3 regions of the Streptomyces sp. NPDC048192 genome follow, and region 3 is predicted to be linked to each of the others. Evidence: riboswitches for the same ligand, from Rfam matches in the RefSeq annotation. Region 3 holds a riboswitch; each other region holds the start of a gene.
The links. A riboswitch is a leader RNA that binds a small molecule or an ion and turns the genes downstream of it on or off. The one in region 3 is predicted to bind cobalamin.

Region 1: it holds a riboswitch for cobalamin, as region 3 does, so the genes downstream of both, ACGFZN_RS14140 (ribonucleoside-diphosphate reductase subunit alpha) here and ACGFZN_RS00100 (CbtB-domain containing protein) in region 3, are expected to answer to the same signal.
Region 2: it holds a riboswitch for cobalamin, as region 3 does, so the genes downstream of both, ACGFZN_RS05885 (cobalamin biosynthesis protein) here and ACGFZN_RS00100 (CbtB-domain containing protein) in region 3, are expected to answer to the same signal.

The regions. Positions count from the first base shown of each region.
Region 1 is NZ_JBIDAL010000006.1:165,995-170,751, reverse strand. It holds gene ACGFZN_RS14145 (ribonucleotide-diphosphate reductase subunit beta) at 1-95, opposite strand, end outside; gene ACGFZN_RS14140 (ribonucleoside-diphosphate reductase subunit alpha) at 164-2,539, opposite strand; cobalamin riboswitch at 2,664-2,796, opposite strand; gene ACGFZN_RS14135 (GNAT family N-acetyltransferase) at 2,842-3,348, opposite strand; gene mctP (monocarboxylate uptake permease MctP) at 3,421-4,757, opposite strand, start outside.
Region 2 is NZ_JBIDAL010000003.1:55,504-60,260, reverse strand. It holds gene ACGFZN_RS05890 (cobyric acid synthase) at 1-1,207, opposite strand, end outside; gene ACGFZN_RS05885 (cobalamin biosynthesis protein) at 1,204-2,148, opposite strand; cobalamin riboswitch at 2,252-2,392, opposite strand; gene ACGFZN_RS05880 (hypothetical protein) at 2,530-2,757, opposite strand; gene ACGFZN_RS05875 (anion permease) at 2,792-4,036, opposite strand; gene ACGFZN_RS05870 (lysozyme) at 4,190-4,757, opposite strand, start outside.
Region 3 is NZ_JBIDAL010000001.1:23,697-28,453, reverse strand. It holds gene ACGFZN_RS00115 (SpoIIE family protein phosphatase) at 1-1, opposite strand, end outside; gene ACGFZN_RS00110 (histidine phosphatase family protein) at 520-1,104, shown strand; gene ACGFZN_RS00105 (CbtA family protein) at 1,199-1,951, opposite strand; gene ACGFZN_RS00100 (CbtB-domain containing protein) at 1,973-2,194, opposite strand; cobalamin riboswitch at 2,230-2,370, opposite strand; gene ACGFZN_RS00095 (sensor histidine kinase) at 2,442-3,650, opposite strand; gene ACGFZN_RS00090 (cation acetate symporter) at 3,894-4,757, opposite strand, start outside.

The DNA of each region.
Region 1 (4,757 bases), on a different contig from region 3:
AGGTCGGCGACGTCCGAGTGGAGGTCGACCTCCTCCACGGTCCAGGTGTTCTTGATCGCGTCCCGGTAGCGCTCGTAGAAGTCGGGGTAGCGCATGGGGCGCAGGGTGAGTTCGAAGCCCGGGTCGAGCAGGCTCGCGTTACGGGTGGCGGTCGGAGGGGTCGTCACTGGCAGGCCTCGCAGGACTCGGGGTTCTCAAGGGAGCAGGCGACCGCGTCGGGGTCGGCGACCTGCTGCACGGGGATGGTCTTCTGCGCCTGGGCGGCGCGGGCGATCCGGGTCGCCGGGCGCGAGCGCAGGTAGTACGTCGTCTTCAGGCCCGACTTCCAGGCGTACGCGTACATCGAGGAGAGCTTGCCGATGGTCGGCGTCTCCAGGAAGAGGTTCAGGGACTGCGCCTGGTCCAGGAACGGGGTGCGGGCCGCGGCCATGTCGATCAGACCGCGCTGCGGGATCTCCCACGCCGTGCGGTACAGCCGCCGTACGTCCTCGGGGATCCAGACGAAGTCCTGCACCGAGCCGTTCGCCTCGCGCAGCGCCTCACGGGTGCGCGCGTCCCACACGCCGAGCTTCTTCAGGTCCTGCACCAGATAGGAGTTGACCTGGAGGAACTCGCCCGACAGCGTCTCGCGCTTGAACAGGTTCGACACCTGCGGCTCGATGCACTCGTACACGCCCGCGATGGAGGCGATGGTGGCGGTGGGCGCGATGGCGAGCAGCAGGGAGTTGCGCATGCCGACCGCCGCGATCCGCTCGCGCAGCGCCGCCCAGCGCTCGGGCCAGGTCAGCTCCACGCCGTAGTGGTCGGGGTGCAGCACGCCCCGGGCCGTTCGGGTCTTCTCCCAGGCCGGCAGCGGGCCGTTGCGCTCGGCCAGGTCGGCGGAGGCCTCGTACGCGGCGAGCATGATCCGCTCGGCGATCCGCGTGGACAGCGCCCTGGCCTCCGGCGCGTCGAAGGGCAGGCGCAGCTTGAAGAAGACGTCCTGCAGCCCCATCGCGCCGAGGCCGACGGGACGCCACTTGGCGTTCGAGCGGCCCGCCTGCTCGGTCGGGTAGAAGTTGATGTCGACCACGCGGTCGAGGAAGGTGACGGCGGTGCGGACGGTGTCGTCCAGCCGCGCCCAGTCGATGTCGCCGGCCTCCGTGTCGACGAAGGCGCCGAGGTTCACCGAGCCCAGGTTGCACACGGCCGTCTCGCCGTCGTCCGTGACCTCCAGGATCTCCGTGCAGAGGTTGGAGGAGTGGATCACGTGCCCCGGCAGGGCCGTCTGGTTGGCGGTGCGGTTGGCGGCGTCCTTGAAGGTCATCCAGCCGTTGCCGGTCTGCGCGAGGGTGCGCATCATCCGGCCGTACAGCTCACGGGCGGGCAGGGTCTTCTTCGCCAGGCCCGCCTGCTCGGCCTTGCGGTAGGCGGCGTCGAACTCCTCGCCCCACAGGTCCACCAGCTCCGGCACGTCGGAGGGGGAGAACAGCGACCACTGCGCGTCGTCCTGCACCCGGCGCATGAACTCGTCCGGCACCCAGTGCGCGAGGTTCAGGTTGTGCGTACGGCGGGCGTCCTCGCCGGTGTTGTCGCGCAGCTCCAGGAACTCCTCGATGTCGGAGTGCCAGGTCTCCAGGTAGACCGCTGCGGCGCCCTTGCGCCGGCCGCCCTGGTTCACCGCCGCCACCGAGGCGTCCAGCGTCTTCAGGAACGGGACGATGCCGTTGGAGTGCCCGTTGGTGCCGCGGATCAGCGAACCGCGGCCGCGGATGCGGGAGTAGGACAGGCCGATGCCGCCGGCGTGCTTGGAGAGCCGGGCCACCTGGTGGTAGCGGTCGTAGATGGAGTCCAGCTCGTCCTTGGGGGAGTCCAGGAGGTAGCAGGAGGACATCTGCGGGTGCCGCGTGCCGGAGTTGAAGAGCGTGGGGGAGGAGGGGAGGTAGTCGAGGCGGCTCATGAGCCCGTAGAGCGCGGCGACTTCGTCCACCGAGCGGGCGGTGTCGTCCTCGGCGAGGCCGGCGGCGACCCGCAGCATGAAGTACTGGGGCGTCTCGACGACCTTGCGGGTGATCGGGTGCCGCAGCAGGTAGCGGCTGTGCAGGGTCCGCAGCCCGAAGTAACCGAAGCGGTCGTCGGCCGCGCGGTCGACCAGCGCGTCGAGCCGCTCGGCGTGCAGCCGCACGAACGCGGCGGTCCGGTCGGCGATGAGGCCCTCGCGGTGCCCGACGGCCACCGACTCGGTGAAGGACGTCACGCCCTGCGAGGCGGCCTCGGCGCGGATGGAGCGGGTCAGCAGCCGGGCGGCCAGCCGGGAGTAGGCGGGGTCCTCGGAGATCAGCCCGGCGGCGGCCTCCGTGGCCAGCTCGCGCAGCTCCGCCTCGTCGGCGCGGGCCGACCGGCCGCGCAGCGCGGCGGCGGCGACCCGGCCGGGGTCGGCGTCGGGGAGGTCGGCGGTCAGCTCGGTCAGGGTCCGCAGCAGCGCGGCGCCGGGACCGTCGGTCTCCACGGCGGCCGGGATGCCGCTGTCCGAAGCCGGATCTGCTGGCGCGATGGTCACGTGGGGCTCTCCCTCGCTCGGCACGGGGGCCTTCGCGAGGGCAGGGGGCAGCCACGAGCGCACACGGCGTCGCGTCCACCGGCCCATTCCACGAGGCCCGGACGTCTGGGGGCACCCGGACCGGACGGCCGGGTGCGCTGCCGGCAGGTCCTCGGACTGACTCCTGGGCGCAGACGCGCACAAGTACACCGTTGCGGGACAGTTCCGGATTCGCACCGGATTCCCCTGCGGCGACAGCGAGCATGAGCATACATGTAGTGCCGGGCTGTCGCGTCACCCCCAGATGTTGTGTCGGGGCGGTGTCACAGTGTCAACTCATAGGTGAGCAGGGTGATGTCGGCCAGCTCCGGCAGGGGCTTCCAGTCCCGCTCGGGAGTACGGACGAAACCCAGGCGTTCGTAGATGCGGTGGGCGGCGCGCATGGTGCGCTGGGTGGACAGGACCACGGCCCGGCAGCCCCCGGCGGCGCGTGCGCGGTCGACGCAGGCCCGCACGAGGGCCTCGCCCGCCCCCTGGCCGCGGGCGGCCGCGGCGACGGCGAGCATCCGTATCTCGGCCTCGCCCGGGCGGGCGATGTCGGCCATCGGACCGGGGCAGGGCACGAAGGTGACCCCGCCGAGGAGGGTGCCGTCGCGCACCGCCGCGAGAACCTCGGCTGCTGCCGCGCGCCGTGCCACGTCTCGCAGTTCACCGAGGTAGGCGTCGCTCTCGCCGAAGTCCAGGAGACCGTCGTGGAGATAGGCCCGGGCGGTGATCTCGCCCAGGGCGTCGTACTCGCCGGGCGTGGCCCGCCGGATCACGATGTCCATGGCACCGAGTGTGCCGGAAGGGTACGACGAGGGGCCGCCGGAATGTCCGGCGGCCCCTGGTACGGCGGTCGGTCAGTGACCGGCGCCCGCGGTGGCGGGCGGCAGCTCCACCTGGACTCCCGGGTCGCCGGCGTCCGCCGTGTAGTCGTCCGGGCTGGTCTCGTCCACGCCCTCGGGGGCCTTCACGGCCCTGAGGACGACGGTGAGGACCACGGTGACCACGACGTTGAGGACGAACGCGGTCAGGCCGATGTAGCCGATCTCGCCGATGCCCGGGATCTCCTTGGCCGAGCCGCCGAAGTGCTTCTGGGTCGGGGAGGCGACCCCGTACGCGGCGAGCGTGCCGTACACCATGCCGACCGCCCAGCCGGCGAGCAGCGCCCAGCGGTGGAACCAGCGGGTGAACAGACCGCCGACCAGCGCGGGGAAGGTCTGCAGGATCCAGATGCCGCCCAGCAGCTGGAAGTTGATCGCGACCGTCTTGTCCATGGTGAGGACGAAGACCAGCGCGCCCACCTTCACCAGCAGCGAGACGACCTTGGAGACCTGCGCCTCCTGCTTCGGCGTGGCGTCCGGCTTGATGAAGTCCTTGTAGATGTTGCGGGTGAACAGGTTCGCCGCCGCGATCGACATGATCGCCGCCGGCACCAGCGCGCCGATGCCGATCGCCGCGAAGGCCACGCCCGCGAACCAGTCCGGGAACATGTCCTCGAACAGCTGCGGGATCGCCAGCTGCCCGTTGGTGACCTTCACCCCGGCCGCGATCGCCATGAAGCCCAGCAGGGCCAGCAGGCCGAGCATCAGGGAGTACAGCGGCAGGATCGTGGTGTTGCGGCGGATCACCTCACGGCTCCTGGAGGAGAGCGTCGCGGTGATCGAGTGCGGGTACATGAACAGGGCCAGGGCCGAGCCGAGCGCCAGCGTCGCGTAGGTCCACTGGCCGGCCTCCGGAGGCGCGAGCGCGCCGCGCGGCTTGCCCGTCGCCGGGTTGACCTGGCTGAACGCGTGCCCCGCCTTGGCGAAGACGTCGTCGAAGCCGCCCAGCTTGATCGGGATGTAGATGATCGCCACCGCGATGACGATGTAGATCAGCGCGTCCTTCACGAACGCGATGAGGGCCGGGGCCCGCAGGCCCGACGAGTAGGTGTACGCGGCCAGCACACCGAAGGCGATCAGCAGCGGGAGGTCCTTCACGAACCAGTTCGTGTTGTCGCCGCCGCCCACGCCCATCACGTCCAGCACCGCCTGGATGCCCACGAGTTGCAGCGCGATGTACGGCATCGTCGCCAGGATGCCGGTCAGCGCCACGGCGAGCGACAGCCCCTTGGAGCCGAAGCGGCCCCGGACGAAGTCGGAGGTGGTGACGTAGCCGTGGCGGTGGCTGACCGACCACAGGCGCGGCAGGAACG
Region 2 (4,757 bases), on a different contig from region 3:
CCACGCCGTGGTGGATCTCGTACCCCTCCACCCGCTCGCCGAGGGCCTCGCCGGACGGCCGGGTCAGGGTCTTCTCGCGGGCGAACCGCACCCGCACGGGCAGCACGCCGAGCCCGTCGACCGCGCCGGCCCGCGACTCGACCTCGTCCTCGATGTGCTCGCCGAGGATCTGGAAGCCGCCGCAGACGCCGAGGACCGGGCGTCCTTCCGCGGCCCTTCTGACGAGCGCTTCCGCGAGCCCCCGCTCCCGCAGCCACCGCAGCGCCCGTACCGTGCCCCGGGTCCCCGGGATCACCACGAGGTCGGCGTCGGCCAGTTCCTCCGGGCGGTCCACGAACCGCACCACGACGCCCGGTTCGGCGGCCAGCGCGTCCACGTCCGTGAAGTTGGACATCAGCGGGATCGCGCACACGGCGACGCGCAGCACGTCCTCGCCGACCGGGGGAGTGACCGCGGACTCCCTGACCGTGCCCCGCAGGGACACCCGCAGTCCGTCCTCCTCGTCGATGCCGAGCCCGTGCCGGAAGGGCAGCACACCGTACGTACGCCGCCCGGTGAGGCCGTACAGCATCTCCAACCCGGGCTCCAGCAGGGAGACGTCCCCCCGGAACTTGTTCACCAGGAACCCGGCGACCAGCTCCTGGTCCTCCCGCGACAGCAGGGCCACGGTCCCGAAGAAGGAGGCGAAGACGCCGCCGCGGTCGATGTCGCCGACCACCAGCACGGGCAGCCGCGCGTTCCGCGCGATCCCCATGTTCACGATGTCGGTCCGGCGCAGGTTGATCTCGGCCGGGCTGCCCGCCCCCTCACAGATCACCGCGTCATACGTGCCCCGCAACTCGGCGAGGCAGTCCAGCACCGTGCCGAGCAGCCGCTGTTGGCGCCCGCCGTGGTAGCCGCGCGCGCTCAGCTCGCCCACCGGCCTGCCCAGCAGCACCACCTGGCTGCTCTGCTCGCCGCCCGGCTTGAGCAGCACCGGGTTCATCAGCGCGGTCGGCTCGATCCGGCAGGCCTGGGCCTGCATGGCCTGCGCCCGGCCGATCTCCGCGCCCTCGCGGGTCACGAAGGAGTTGAGCGACATGTTCTGCGCCTTGAACGGCGCCACCTTCACGCCCTGACGCACCAGCCACCGGCAGATCCCGGCCGTCACGACGCTCTTGCCGGCGTCGGAGGTGGTCCCGGCGACCAGCAGCCCGCCCCCTGTCATGCGGTGTGTCCCTTCACGAGTCGGCGCGCGGCGAGGGTGACGCCGAGCGCGAGCAGGCCGACGCGGCGCGAGAGCCGTACGGCCCGGTCGATGTCGGTGACCTGGACGGCGCGTCCGGCGGCCCCGTTGAGGACCGGGCGGTGCTCGACCCGGCCGCCGTAGGAGAGGGTTCCGCCCAGCCGGACGCCGAGGGCACCCGCGAACGACGCTTCCACCGGGCCCGCGTTGGGGCTCGGGTGCCGGGCCGCGTCGGCCTTCCAGGCGCGCAGGGCGCCGCGCGGGTCGGGGCCGGCGACGGCGGCGAGGACGGCGGTCAGCCGCGCCCCCGGCCAGCCGGCCACGTCGTCCAGGCGGGCGGAGGCCCAGCCGTAGCGCCGGTAGCGCAAGGACCTGTGACCCACCATCGCGTCCAGGGTGTTGACGGCCCGGAAGCCCAGCAGCCCCGGCACCCCGGCCACGGCCCCCCACACCAGGGCGCCCACGACGGCGTCGGAGGTGTTCTCGGCGACGGACTCCACCACGGCCCGGGCGATCCCGTCGGCGTCCAGCGCCTGCGGGTCCCGCCCGCACAGATGCGGCAGCCGCGCCCGCGCCGCCTCGACGTCCCCGGACTCCAGCGCGCGGCCGATCACGCGGGCCTCGCGGGCGAGCGAGGTGCCGCCGACGACCGCCCAGGTGGCGGCGGCGGTCAGCGCGACGGAGGCGGCGGGGGAGCGGCGTACGACGCGTGCGGCCAGCGCGCCGAGTGCGACGGCGCCACCGGCGCACAGGGTGGTGTGCAGGGCGCCCCAGCCTCGGTGGTCGTGCCACAACGCGCGGTCCACGGCAGCGGCCGCGCGCCCGAACACGGCGACCGGGTGCCCCCGGCGCGGATCGCCGAGGAGCAGGTCTCCGAGAAGGCCGGCGGCGGCGCCGTACGCGTACGTGCGATCGGCACCCATCGGCTCAGCCGGCCGCTGGGTGAAGAGCGGGCCTGCTGGCGGTCCTTGTCCTTCGGCAGCCGGGCATGGCGATCGATGTCCTCACTCAGGGTGTCCGCGCCCTGGTTCGACGAGATTCGGCGGTGAGAGTTCCTGGCTCCCGGGTTCTTCCCCGGTGACAGTGGCGGGACCGCGCCGGATTCGCACCGGCTTCCTCTCTTGCCGCCGTACATGGCCTGGGCAGTCCACCACGCGCCCGGAACGGCCGTCAACTTGCCGTTGACCTGCGCGGGGAGAGTGTGCCGATCCCCACACCGCGGCTGCGCCGGGGCGCACGCAAAAGGGCCCCCCTCACGACACGAGGGGAGCCCAGGCGGCCGGTGCTTCCAGCGAAGCGCGCGGTCAGGACTTGGAGACGATGAGGACGATGCCGTACGCCACCGCCGCCGCGCACGCGGCGAAGCAGACGTAGGCGCCGGTGACCGCGAGGGCGGCGGAGCCACCCTGGGCCGCGGCCTTCTCGCGACGCGCCAGACCGTTGACGCCGAGGGTGAACAGGGCCACCAGGCCCACCGTGAACGCGAGGCTGACGCCGAAGACGGAGCCGAGGGCCGACCAGTCGATCTTCATGGGGTTGCTTCCTTGGGTACCGGTGTGGCCGGGGTCAGACGGTGGCGGCCGGCGGGACGGCCTCGGGCGTGGGCTCGGCGGCGGCCGGGGCCGGGATGGTGGCCGTCAGGTCCTCGCCGATCGTGCCCACCGGCGGCGGGGTCACGGCGGCGATGGCGGTGGTCACCACACCGGCCGGCTCCGGGTCCACGACGTTGGTGTGGTCGACGACCTCGCGGCGGGAGAGCTTCCAGATGCCGGCGCTCGCGGCGACGAGGAAGACGGCGACCACCGCGGTGCCCCAGTCGCCGAGGTCCGTGACGGTCTCGGCGCCCGCGCCGACCAGCGCGGCGGCCGGCAGGGTGAGCACCCAGGCGACGGCCATGCGGGTCGCGGTGGACCAGCGGACCACCCCGCCCTTGCGGCCGAGGCCCGCGCCCATGACCGAGCCGGAGACGACGTGCGTGGTGGACAGCGAGAAGCCCAGGTGGGAGGAGGCGAGGATGGCGGTGGCGGCGCTGGTCTGCGCGGCGAAGCCCTGGCGCGGCTCCAGCTCGGTCAGGCCCGTGCCCATGGTGCGGATGATCCGCCAGCCGCCGATGTAGGTGCCGAGCGCGATGGCCAGGCCGGCGGAGAGGATGACCCAGGTGGGAGGGTTCGAGCCCGGGGCGATGGCGCCGCCCGCGATCAGCGCGAGGGTGATGACGCCCATCGTCTTCTGGGCGTCGTTGGTGCCGTGGGCGAGGGAGACCAGGCCGGCGGAGGCGATCTGGCCGGCGCGGTAGCCCTTGCGGGTGGCCTCGCCCTCGGCCTTGCCACCGATGCCGTAGGAGAACCGGGTGGCCACCATCGAGGCGACGCCGGCCACGACCGGTGCGGCGACCGCGGGCAGCAGCACCTTGGTGACCAGGACGTCACCGTGCACGGCGCCGAAGCCGGCGGAGGCGACGGCGGCGCCGATCAGACCGCCCATCAGGGCGTGCGAGGAACTGGAGGGCAGGCCCACCAGCCAGGTCACGAGGTTCCAGAGGATCGCGCCGACCAGGGCGGCGAAGATGACCTCGGGACGGATGCCGGTCTCGTCGACGAGACCCTTGGAGATCGTGTTCGCGACCTCCACGGAGAGGAAGGCGCCCACCAGATTGAGGGCGGCGGACATGGCCACCGCGATCTTGGGCTTCAGGGCGCCTGTGGAGATGGTGGTGGCCATCGCGTTCGCGGTGTCGTGGAAACCGTTCGTGAAATCGAACGCGAGAGCGGTCACCACCACTATCGCGAGGATCAGCGAGAAGCTTTCCATTTACCCAGGCAATCGTTCGAGGTCGTTGGCTGGACGAACGTAGGCAACCTGGGTGAACGGAAGATGAACTGAGGCGGGCATGGGGGTGTCAAAAGAGGAGGGTGTGGATTCCGTTTTCCCTCGCCCGGCCTCGGCGGCCCAGGCGCCCCTTGGCTACCGGCCCCGCGCGAGGATCTTCAGCCGGCTCGTGGACCCGTTGAAGAGATTCTGGTCACCCGGCAGCCGGCCCTTGGTCGCGAACTGCCAGAAGGTCCAGTACCGCCACCCGCCCGGCAGCCTGCCCGGCTCCGAGGCGCTGTGCCGGGCGATCCACAGGGCGTGGTTCTTCGAGAACGCGTGGCTGTCGCCGGTGCACTGCCGCCACCACTGGGCGGTCGTGTAGATCACCGGGCGGCGGCCGGTCTCCCGCTTGACCTCGTCGCTGAACGACCGGATCCAGCGGACCATCCGCTTCCAGCCCATCCCGTAGCACCGGTGCTTCTTGTTGTAGGGGTTGTACTCGATGTCCAGCGCCGGCGGCAGGGTGCGGCCGTCCGCCGACCAGTCGCCGCCGTGCCGCACGAAGTAGGCGGCCTGCCGGGCGCCGGAGGACCTGTCCGGCAGCGCGAAGTGGTACGCGCCCCGGTACAGGCCCGCGCGGGCCGCGCCGCCGTACTGCCCGGAGAAGTAGGGGTTGGCGTAGTTCGTGGACTCGGTCGCCTTGACGTAGACGAACCGCGCG
Region 3 (4,757 bases):
TGCCTCGGCTTCCTTCCCGCCCGGCCCCTCGGCTCGCGCCGCACGGGCCGGCGTTCTGGTCTCATCCCTCGTCTCTCCTCCATCGTCGGCCCAGGCCGGGCAGCACACATCTGGACCGGCCACGGGACACCGGCGACGGACCTCGGTCACGGTGTGCAGGACGCCGGTGGGCGGCGCGTACGAGGACGTGCCAGGCGTGCCGGGTGTGCCGGGAGGGCTTGAGCTGATGGATGTGTCAGGTGTGCCGGATGTGCCGGAGTCCCCCGATGTCCGGCCCCGGCGCGCCGACGTGATCACCGCCCGGCCGCTGCGGGCACGGCGACCGCCGGCACCGACGCCGAGGTGCAGGGACGGCCCCCGCGGGCACCGACCGGACCGGGCCCCGAATGCTAGGGTCGCGACCGCGCGGCACGGGACGAGGCGGCCTGCGCGGTCCGACCGCTCGCTCCTCCGCCAGTCAACACAACCAGCCTGGCACCGGAGCCGGCGTTCCGTCATGACGACAGCAGGAGCCACCACTTGACCAGCCGAGTCCTCCTGGTCTCCCCCGCGATGAGCGTGTCCGCGCGGCAGGCGCGTTTCGACGACGACGGCCCGCTCGACGACGCCGGTGCGGCACGGGCCCGCGCGGCGGCGGGGTCGCTGCCCTCCGCGGCGCGTGTCCTGGTCTCCCCCGGCGTGCGCTGCCGGGAGACGGCCGCGGCGCTGGGCCTCGCCGGCGTGCCCGCACCGGAGTTGGCGGGGCTCGACGTGGGGCGCTGGCGCGGCCGGACCCTGGAGGAGGTGGGGGCCGCCGAGCCGGACGCGGTGGGCCGCTGGCTCACCGACCCCGAGGGCGCGCCGCACGGCGGTGAGTCCGTGCGCGATCTGTGCGGGCGCGTCGGGCGCCTGCTGGCCGACGCGCGGGCCCTGGACGGCCGTACGGTCGCCGTGGTCGAGCCCGAGGTGGTGCGGGCGGCTGTCGTGGGCGCGCTGGGGCTGCCCCTTTCCGTCTTCTGGCGCCTCGACGTACCGCCGTTGACGGTCACCGAACTCAGCGGGCGGGCCGGGCGCTGGAATCTGCGTCTGGGGCGTCCGCTCCCCACGCCGCAGGAGACCGGATAACCGGGCCGGGCGGGGCAGGGGCCTGGTGGCGTGCGGCCGTGGCACGGCGAAGGCCCCTCGGGCGGTGCCGAGGGGCCCTGGGCGACCGGAGGGGTCAGTGTGCGGCCGGAACCGCGTGCCCGCTCGTGGCCTTCGCCGGCCTCGGGTTCAGCAGCCGGTCGGCCAACTCACCGAAGGCGAGGCCGAATCCGGCCCACAGTGCGGTCTGGATCGCCAGTGCCGAGAGCCGGAACCGCCACAGCAGGGTGGCGGGGAAGTCGTTCGGCACCTCGTTGACGGCGGGCAGGAACTGGTAGGCCAGGCCGATCAGGACGGTGAACGCGGCCACCGCCACCACGGTCGCCCACCAGGTGCCCAGGCTCGGCGCGAGCCGCTTGCCCAGGATGGTGGCGGCGACCGCCAGCAGGACGCCGAGCAGCATCATCAGGAAGTACAGGGCGGTCCGCTTGCCGATGGTGCCGGCGTCGCCCACCGACGGCGGGTTGGCCGGATACTTCAGGAACGGCGCCACGTACACGGCGAGCAGTGCGCACCCCGACAGCAGCAGTGCCGTGGCCCGCGGGCCGAAGCGGCCCACCCGTCCGAGGGCGAAGCAGAAGGCGAGCGCGGCGATGCCGCCGAAGGCGACGCCGTAGACGAGGACGCCGGTGGCGAGGCCCGCCGTGGACTGCAGGGAGCGGGACACGGTCGCCGTCTCGTGCTCGTGCGTGTGGGCGTGCTCGAAGCTGATCGCCTTGTCGACGTTCGGCTCACCGAGGACGTACGCCACGACCAGGGCGAGCACGCCGGCCGCGAGGCCGGCGAGCATGCCCCGTACGAGCAGGTTCCGTACGGTTGCGGAGTTCATGGGTGTGCGGTGTCCCCGGCGTCAGTGGCAGGGGAAACCGAGCAGGTGACGGGCGTCGTGCACCCACTCGTGGACGTCCGTGCCGTTGAACACGGAGGTGGCGCCCTGCTCGGCGCCGACGAAGTAGAGCAGGATCAGCATGAGGACGCCGAAGAAGACCGCCCAGGGAGCTATCGCCCTCAGCGGCAGCTTGGCGGGAACGACGGGGGTGGTGGCTGTCGGCTGGGCGACGGTCTGCGCCATGGCAGGACCTCCTCTGGGAGTTCGCGTCCCATCTCGGTGGTGCACAGGACGACGGCCACGGGTCTGACTCACGGGTCCCTCACGGGAGTTCCGCATACAGTGGCGCGACCGTGCCGGATTCCCACCGGCTTCCGTTCCGCCGTCGTCGATATCGGACCGACCGTACCGCGTGACAGGCGCATGGCCAAGACCGCCTCCCGGTACGTGATCTTCCTCTCCCGCCGGGTGGGGCGGGCGGGACAGGCTGCTACCCCTGTGCGGAGCGTGCCTGGATGCCGGGGCGGAACTTCGGGACGCGGAGGGTGATCTTCGTGCCCGCGCCGACGCCCGTCTCGATGACCAGGCCGTGGTCGTCGCCGTAGACCTCGCGCAGCCGGCCGTCGACGTTGCTCAGGCCGATGCCGGTGGCCGGTCCGGCGGTGCCGCGCAGGATGGCGCGCAGGCGTTCCGGTTCCATGCCGACGCCGTCGTCCTCGACGACGACGCGGGCCTCGGTGCCCTCGTCCTCGGCGATGATCGTCACGCTCAGCCGCTCCACGGGTCCCTCCAGGCCGTGCTTGAGGGCGTTCTCGACCAGGGGCTGCAGGCAGAGGAAGGGCAGCGTGACGGGAAGCACCTCGGGGGCGATGCGCAGGGTCACCTTCAGGCGGCGGCCGAAGCGGGCGCGGGCGAGTTCCAGGTACTGCTCGATGGAGCGCAGTTCCTCGGCGAGGGTGGTGAAGTCGCCTTCGCGCCGGAAGGAGTAGCGGGTGAAGTCGGCGAACTCCTGCAGGAGTTCGCGGGCGCGCTGGGGGTCGGTGCGCACGAAGGACGCGATGCTGGCGAGGGAGTTGTAGATGAAGTGCGGGGAGATCTGCGCGCGCAGGGCCCGCACCTCGGCCTCGTGGGCGCGGGCGCGGAGCCCGTCGAGACCGGCGAGTTCCAGGCCGACGGAGAGCCGGCGGGCCGCTTCCTCGCCGGCGCGCACCAGAGCGGTGGACTCCTCGGCGGCGAACACGGCGAGGGCGCCCTGCTGCCGCTCACCGCCGTCCGGGTCGTCGGCGGTGAGCGGCAGCAGGGCGCCCCAGCGCACGGGGCAGCGGGGGTCGTCGCAGGACAGCGGGAAGGTACGGGCGCGGGGCGGGCGGGCGAGCAGCGCCGTCACCTCCGCGCGATGGTGGTCGCCGGCGCCGTCCCAGGCGAGCACGGAGGCGTCGTCGGTGAGGGCGAGGGCGGGGGTGCCGAGCAGCGGGCGCAGCCTGCGGGCGGACTTGCGGGCGGTGTCGGGGGTGAGCCCGGCGCGCAGGGGCGCCGCGGCGAGCGCCGCGCCGTGCAGGCCGTGGGCCAGGGCGCGGGCTCCCTCGCCGTCGGCGGAGTGCTCCTGCTGCCGGCGCGCCGCACCGTGCCCGAGCGCGGCCCCGAGCACGAACAGCGCGAGCCCGGCCAGCACGAGCGCGGCGGTGCCGAGGACGGTCATGACCTGGGCGGGATGGGGCCGGCGGAGCGGGCGCGGGCGCCGGGTGCGCAGCGACCGCGCCGACCCACCGCGGCACGGGCCCGACGGCCGCACTCCCCCGGCCGCCGGTGCACCGGAGCCGTGAACGGCATGCCTCCGCGGCGCAGTTGGTCCTCATGGTGGCTCCGGTCCGGCAGGGCGCGGCCGGTGGCCGGGGCCAGGGAGCGGTGGGCGGTGCGGGTGGGTGGCACGGGGGCTCCTCGGTCAGGGCGTCGCCGGTCCGGGGCGGGCGGGGGGCGGGCGTTCGGGGAGGTGGAGGCGGGACATGGTCGCGGCGGTGCCGGGCGGTACGCGGTCGCGGGTGGCCAGGGAGGTCAGGATCATCGCGGCGAAGCCCGCGGGGACCGACCACACCGCGGGCCAGGCGAGCAGCGTGTGCAGCCAGCCCGAGCGCGCGCCGCCGGCGATCGTGGCCGTCACGGCGGTGAACGCCGAACCCCCGCCGAGGAGCAGCCCGGCGATCGCGCCCGGCGGGGTCAGGCCGCGCCACCAGATGCCGAGGACGAGCAGCGGGCAGAAGGAGGATGCCGAGACGGCGAAGGCCAGGCCGACCGCGTCCGCGACGGGCAGGTCGCTGACCACGGCCGCGGCGGCGGTCGGCACCGCGATGGCGGGCAGCGTGGCGAGCCGGAAGTGGCGGACGCCGAGGGTGGGCAGGACGTCCTGGGCGAGGACGCCCGCCACCGACATGGTGAGCCCGGAGGCCGTGGAGAGGAACGCGGCGCAGGCGCCGCCGGCGACGAGCGCGCCGAGCAGGTCCCCGGCGACACCACCGAGCAGCCGCTGCGGCAGGACGAGGACCGCGGCGTCGGTGTCGCCGGTCAGGAGCAGGTCGGGGGCGTACAGGCGGCCGAGCATGCCGTACAGGGGGATGAGCAGGTAGAACGCGCCGAGCAGGGCGAGCACGCTGACGGTGGTGCGGCGGGCGGCGCGGCCGTCGGGGTTGGTGTAGAAGCGGACGACGACGTGCGGCAGCCCCATGGTGCCGAGGAAGGTGGCGAGGATCAGCCCGTAGGTGGCGTACAGGCTGTGCTGTCCGCGGTCCGAGGACAGCGGTCTGGCCCAGCT